2 regions of the Cupriavidus sp. FW306-1B-F12B genome follow, and region 1 is predicted to be linked to the other one. Evidence: predicted binding sites of a transcription regulator. Region 1 holds the regulator's gene; the other holds the start of a gene.
The links. The regulator HrcA, encoded in region 1, represses chaperone genes, less so after heat shock. The targets are predictions, from matches to a motif close to TTAGCACTCNNNNNNNNNGAGTGCTAA.
Positions count from the first base shown of each region.

Region 2: the regulator HrcA is predicted to act here: its motif matches at 1,203-1,229, upstream of rpoH (RNA polymerase sigma factor RpoH).

Region 1 covers NZ_JBYSXC010000010.1:39,699-43,109, forward strand. Annotated here, with positions in the region: gene AC3WLE_RS17730 (NAD kinase) at 39-956, opposite strand; gene hrcA (heat-inducible transcriptional repressor HrcA) at 1,059-2,093, shown strand; gene hemH (ferrochelatase) at 2,200-3,315, shown strand; gene AC3WLE_RS17745 (RNA-binding S4 domain-containing protein) at 3,312-3,411, shown strand, end outside.
Region 2 covers NZ_JBYSXC010000009.1:28,416-31,826, reverse strand. Annotated here, with positions in the region: gene ybiB (DNA-binding protein YbiB) at 1-71, shown strand, start outside; gene AC3WLE_RS16495 (pirin family protein) at 91-966, opposite strand; gene rpoH (RNA polymerase sigma factor RpoH) at 1,307-2,233, shown strand; gene AC3WLE_RS16485 (SCO family protein) at 2,338-2,958, opposite strand; gene cyoE (heme o synthase) at 3,087-3,411, opposite strand, start outside.

The DNA.
Region 1 (3,411 bases):
GGTTCGGGCTCAGGCTTGGAGGGCGGCTTGATACTGGCTCAGAGGCGGTTGTCTTCGGACGGGTATTCGTGCCAGTGCAGCTTCTTGCGCAGCGTGGCGTAGTAGTTGTAGCCGACCGGGTGCAGCAGGTTGATGGTCTTTTCGGAGCGCCGCACCACGATGCGGTCGCCCGGCAGCAGCGAGGTCAGTGACTGCATGTCGAAGTTGACGCTGGCGTCGCGCGCGCTGGCCACCTCGATGGTGACCTCGGCGTCGTGCGGCAGCACGATCGGGCGGTTGGACAGCGCGTGCGGGGCAATCGGCACCAGCACCACGCCCGACAGCGTCGGGTGCAGGATCGGGCCGCCGGCGGACAGCGCGTAGGCGGTGGACCCGGTGGTGGTCGACACGATCAGGCCGTCCGAGCGCTGGTTGTACATGAAGTGGCCGTCCACCGACACCGCCAGCTCGACCATGCCGGAGATGCCCGAGCGGTTCACCACCACGTCGTTCAGGGCCAGCGCGGAGAAGATGTCCATGTCGTCGCGCACCACGCGCGATTCCAGCAGCAGGCGGGTCTCGGCCTCATACCGGCCGTCGAGCATGTCGGGCAGCACGGTGTGCGCGTCTTCCAGCGCGATGTCGGTCATGAAGCCCAGCCGCCCGTGGTTGACGCCGATCAGCGGCACGTCGTAGCCGGCCAGCTGGCGCGCGATGCCCAGCAGCGTGCCGTCGCCGCCCAGCACCACGGCCACGTCGGCCTGCCGGCCGATCTCCTCGGCGGACAGGGCAGGGTAGGCGGTCAGCCCGGTGGCGAGCGAGGTTTCGCGCTCGAACACCACGTCCTGCCCGTTGCGCAGGATATAAGAGGCGATCTCCTCCAGCGGCCCTTCGATGCCGGCAGTGGAGTACCGGCCCACCAGGGCGACGGTCTTGAACGAAGTGCGCACGGCGCTGGCTCTCGGGGGGGCGGACATGGCGGGATTAGACCATACCGCCATGACGGTTGTCAGCAGGCGCGGGCGGGCGGGCCAGGCCGTCCGCCAGAAGGTCCAAAACTTGCGTAAAATCGGGGCATCATGGATGAACGCTCCAAAACGCTGCTCAAGACCCTGATCGAGCGCTATATTGCCGAAGGGCAGCCGGTCGGTTCCCGCACCCTGTCGAAATACTCGGGGCTGGACCTGTCGCCTGCGACGATTCGCAATGTGATGTCCGATCTGGAGGAAATGGGCTTTATTGCCAGCCCGCACACCTCCGCGGGCCGTATCCCGACCCCGCGCGGCTACCGGCTGTTCGTCGATTCGATGCTGACGGCCAAGCCGCTGGAGCGCAACGCCGACCTGGCCGAGCTGACCGGCCAGATCCAGGACCAGCTCGGCGGCCAGCAGCTGGGGCCGCAGCGCATGATCACAGCGGCGGCGCGCACGCTGTCCAACCTGTCGCACTTTGCCGGCGTGGTGATGACGCCGCGCCGCGCGCAGGCGTTCCGGCAGATCGAATTCATGCGGCTGTCGGACAAGCGCATCCTGCTGATCATCGTCAGCCCCGAGGGCGACGTGCAGAACCGCATCATCCAGACCGAGCTGTCGTACACGCCGGCCCAGCTGATCGAGGCGGCCAACTTCTTCAACTCGCACTATGCCGGCATGAGCTTCGACGCGGTGCGCGGCCACCTGCGGGTGGAACTGCAGGACCTGCGCCGCGACATGTCGCAGCTGATGCAGGCCGCGGTCGAGGCCGGCAGCGTCGCCGAGGACGAGGACGACGACCACGTCTTTATCAGTGGCGAGCGCAAGCTGCTGGAAGTGGAAGACCTGGCCTCCAGCATGGACAAGCTGCGGCGCCTGTTCGACGTGTTCGAGCACAAGACCAGCCTGCTGCAGCTGCTGGACGTGTCCAGCCATGCGCAGGGCGTGCAGATCTTTATCGGCGGCGAAAGCCGGCTGGTGCCGATCGAAGAAATGGCGGTCATCACCGCCCCGTACGAGGTCGACGGCCAGATCGTCGGCACGCTCGGCGTGATCGGCCCTACGCGCATGGCGTATGAGCGCGTGATCCCCATTGTCGACATCACCGCGCGCCTGCTGTCCAGCGCCCTGAGCCAGAACTAGTGCAAAGACTGGCTGGTCTGACAAGCGGCGCCATTCCCGCCGGGCGCGGCAATCGCCGGTGCGCCGCACCGGCGCCGTCCCGGCACCGTGTCAACCCGGAAGCGACATGACGTTTTCTCCCGAACCGGCCTACCAGCACGGCCACGCGCCGCGCACGGCGATCCTGCTGGTCAACCTGGGCACCCCGGACGCTCCCACGCCCAAGGCGGTGGGGCGCTACCTGAAGGAATTCCTGTCCGACCCGCGCGTGGTCGAGATCCCGCGCGCGGCCTGGCTGCCGCTGCTGCATGGGGTGATCCTGCCGCTGCGTTCGCGCGCCTCGGCTCTGAAATACGAATCGATCTGGCTGCGCGAGGCCCATATGACGGGCTCGCCGCTGCTGGTCTACAGCGAGCGCCAGGCCCATGCGCTGCAGCGGCTGATGCACCAGCATGGCCATGAAGTGACGGTCGCGTGCGCAATGCGCTACGGCAACCCGTCGATCGCCTCGGTGCTGGAGGCGCTGCGCCGGCAGGGCTGCGAGCAGGTGCTGGTGCTGCCGATGTATCCGCAATACTCCGGCACCACCACGGCCACGGCCTTCGACGAGGTGTTCCGGGTGCTGGGCCAGTGGCGCAACCAGCCAGAGCTGCGGCTGGTCAAGCATTTCCATGACCACCCGGCCTATATCTCGGCGCTGCACCAGCAGGTCGCCGCCTACTGGGCGCGCCATGGCATGCCGGACTTTGCCCGCGGCGACAAGCTGATCCTGTCGTTCCACGGCGTGCCGCGGCGCACGCTGGAACTGGGCGACCCCTATCACTGCGAATGCCTGAAGACCGGCCGGCTGCTGGGCGAGGCGCTGGGCCTAGAGCCGGGCCAGTACCAGGTGACGTTCCAGTCTCGTTTCGGCAAAGCGGAATGGCTGCAGCCGTACACCGCGCCGACGCTGGCCGAGCTGGGCAAGGTCGGCGCGGGCCGGGTCGATGTCTTCTGCCCGGGCTTTCCGGCCGACTGCATCGAGACCCTGGAGGAGATCGCCGTGGAAGGGCAGACCGAGTTCAAGGTCGCGGGCGGCAAGGATTTCCATTTCATCCCGTGCCTGAATGACGCCGATCCGTGGGTCGCGGCCATGGCCGAGATCGCGCTGCAGCACCTGCAGGGCTGGCCGCTGGCCACGCCGCATCCGCATGAACTGGAAGCACGGCGCACGCGCGCCCAGACCCGGGGAGCGGCGGCATGAACGTCGACTTTGAGCCGGATGCGCGCCAGCGCATCGACAAATGGCTGTGGTGCGCGCGCTTCTTCAAGACGCGCTCGCTCGCGGCTGAAGCGGTGG
Region 2 (3,411 bases), on a different contig from region 1:
CGATCCAGGTCGAGGCTATCCGCGAATGCCTGCGGCAAGGCACCCGCGTGACCTGGGCCAGCCCGGTCTGAGCCAGCCCCGGGACCGCTGTCAGGGCTTGCGCGGGGGCAGCGGGATGCGCTCGGTCTCGCCCGGCACGTGCGGGAACTGGTCGTCCTCCCAGCGCTGGGCGGCGGCCTCGATCGCCACCTTGCTGCTGGCAACGAAATTCCAGTAGATAAAACGGTGCCCGTCGGTCGGGTCACCGCCCAGCAGCATTACGCGCGACGGTGTCGTGGCCGTCAGCGTCGCGGGCTGGCCCGGCGTGAGCACCACCATATGCTCGGCCGGCAGCGGCTCGCCGTCGAGCGCCACCGCGCCATCCACCGGATAGATGCCCCGCTCGGCATGATCGGCCGGGATCTCCACGCTCGCGCCCGCATCCAGCTCGATCGCCACATACAGGGTGCGGCTGAAGACCTTGACCGGAGAGACCTGGCCAAAGGCATCGCCCGCAATCACCACCATGCGCACGCCCGGCCGCTCGATCCGTGGCAGCGTGGCGGCTGGATGGTGGAAAAACGACGGCTCGGCACCCTCATGCTCCTGCGGCAGTGCCACCCAGGTCTGGATGCCGTGCAGGAGGGCCCCGGCGGGGCGCACATGCTCGGGCGAGCGCTCCGAGTGCACGATGCCGTGCCCGGCGGTCATCCAGTTGACATCGCCCGGGCGGATCGCCTGGTCGCTGCCCAGGCTGTCTCGGTGGATGATCTCGCCCTCGAACAGATAAGTGACCGTGGCCAGTCCGATATGTGGATGCGGGCGCACGTCGGCTCCGCCGCCCGGCGGCAGTTGCACCGGCCCCATATGGTCGAAGAAGATAAACGGCCCGACAGTCTGGGAGGCGGCGGCGGGCAACAGCCGGCGCACGGTAAAATCGCCCAGGTCGCGCACATGCGGCTTGAGCAAGTGTTCGATAGCAGACATAACTCCTCCGGTGGAATGAGAGAGGCTTGCAAGGATGCCAGCGCGCCGCAGCTTGGTCGAGTGTAGCCGCTGCTGCAACAAATCATTGCAGCAGCGGGCAGAACCCCCATGCCCCGCACCGCTCTAACATCCAGTGCGCCGAACCGTGGGTATCGTTCCCGCCGCTCGAAGTGGCAAGTAGCTATGCCAGCAGCAAGAGCGATCGAGAGGAACTATCACGACCATCGGGGCTCCAATTAGCACTCACCCGGCCTGAGTGCTAATATGTGTTGCAGTGCCACCGCCCCAACAGGCGCGGCACCCCGGCAACCGAACCGCCGGATGCGAAAGGAGCCATTGAGTGAACGCAGTCTTGTCTGCCGACCAAACCCTGAATAACCGTCTGCCGACGGCACCCCGGAGCACGGGCAGCTTCGCGCTGACCTTCCCGGCCACCGTTGGCAACCTCGACAGCTATATCCAGGCTGTCCACCGGATTCCGCTGTTGACCGCGGAGGAAGAGCAGCGCCTGGCGCGCGAGCTCCGCGACCACGATTCCGTTGATGCTGCCCGCCAGATGGTGATGTCCCACCTGCGTCTGGTGGTGTCGATCGCCCGCCAGTACCTGGGCTATGGCCTGCCCCACGCCGACCTGATCCAGGAAGGCAATATCGGCCTGATGAAGGCGGTCAAGCGCTTCGACCCCGACCAGGGCGTGCGCCTGGTGTCGTACGCGATGCACTGGATCAAGGCCGAGATCCACGAATACGTGCTGAAGAACTGGCGCATGGTCAAGGTGGCCACCACCAAGGCCCAGCGCAAGCTGTTCTTCAACCTGCGCAGCCACAAGCAGGGCGCGCACACGTTCACGCCGGAGCAGGTCGAGGCCGTGGCGCGCGAGCTGAACGTCAAGCCCGAAGAAGTGATGGAGATGGAGACCCGCCTGTCGGGCGGCGACCTGGCGCTGGAAGGCCAGATCGACGACGGCGAAGAGGAATTCGCCCCCATCGCCTACCTGGCGGACAACCACAACGAGCCCACCCGCGTGCTGGAAGCCAAGCGCCACGACCGCATGCAGGTCGAGGGCCTGGAAGAAGCGCTGGGCAAGCTGGACGAACGCAGCCGCCGCATCATCGAGGCGCGCTGGCTGCACGTCGAGGACGATGGCTCGGGCGGGTCCACGCTGCATGAGCTGGCTGACGAGTTCGGCGTCTCGGCCGAGCGCATCCGCCAGATCGAGGCCGCGGCCATGAAGAAGATGAAGGGGGCGCTGCAGGCGTTCGCCTGATCCGCACCCCCAGCCATGCAAAAGGCCGGTCCACTGGACCGGCCTTTTTGTTGCCCGCGAGGGGTTAGTGCGACCTTATGCCGCACCCTTCCCTCCCTTTCACGTCACGACAGCAGCTGTTTCAGGTCGTGCGCGATCGGATCCGGACCCTGGCCGTGGCGGATGAACAGCCGCAGCTTGCCGTCCGGGTCGAACACATAGCTGCCCGCGGAGTGGTCAACCGTGTAGTTGGTCGGGGAGCTGCCCGGCACCTTGGCGTAGAACACCTTGAAGTCCTTGGTCAACTTCTGCAGTGCGGCTTCATCGGCCGGGCGCAGCCCCAGGAAGCGCCCATCGAAGGCCGGCACGTACTGGGCCAGCAGCGCCTGCGTGTCGCGTTCCGGGTCGACCGTGACGAACAGCACCTGCACGCGGTCGGCGTCGGGGCCCAGTTTCTCCATCACCGCCTTCAGTTCGGCCATCGTCGTCGGGCACACGTCGGGACAGTGGGTGTAGCCGAAGAACATCACCACCGCCTTGCCCTTGAAGTCGGCGATGGTGCGCACCTTGCCGTGATGGTCGGTCAGCGAGAAGTCCTTGCCGAAGTCCGCCGCGCCGGTGATGTCGACATTGCGGAACGAGGCCTTCTGCTGCCCGCAGGCAGCCACGGCCAGCGCAAGCGCGGCCAGCAGGGAAAAGCGGCGGAAGGCGGCGAACAGGCCGGAGGCGGGGCTTAGGCGGGGCATGCGGCGGAGACCGGTCAGGGGTGGGAGGAAACAGCGGCACCGGAGGGCGGCGACATCACGCAGTATCGCCGATCGTGCCGCCACGCTGCGCCGGCCGCGACAAGATGCCGCAGCCGGTCGGCCACAGGTCAGACCTGCGGCACGAACTTGAAGTAGTGGTCGACCAGCAGCGCGGCGAACAGCAGCGACAGGTACAGGATCGAGAAGCGGAAGGTGCGCTGCGCCAGCTCGTCTGAATAGTTGCGGTACATCTTCCAGGCGTAGGCCAGGAAACCCGCGCCCAGCGCCAGCGCGGCCGCCAGGTAGATATAGCCGCTCATGCCGTAGACAAAGGGCAGCAGCGTCGCGGCGATCATGATCAGCGTGTACAGCAGGATATGCAGCAGCGTGTAGCGCTCGCCGTGCGTGACCGGCAGCATCGGCAGGCCGGACTTGGCGTAGTCGGCGCGGCGG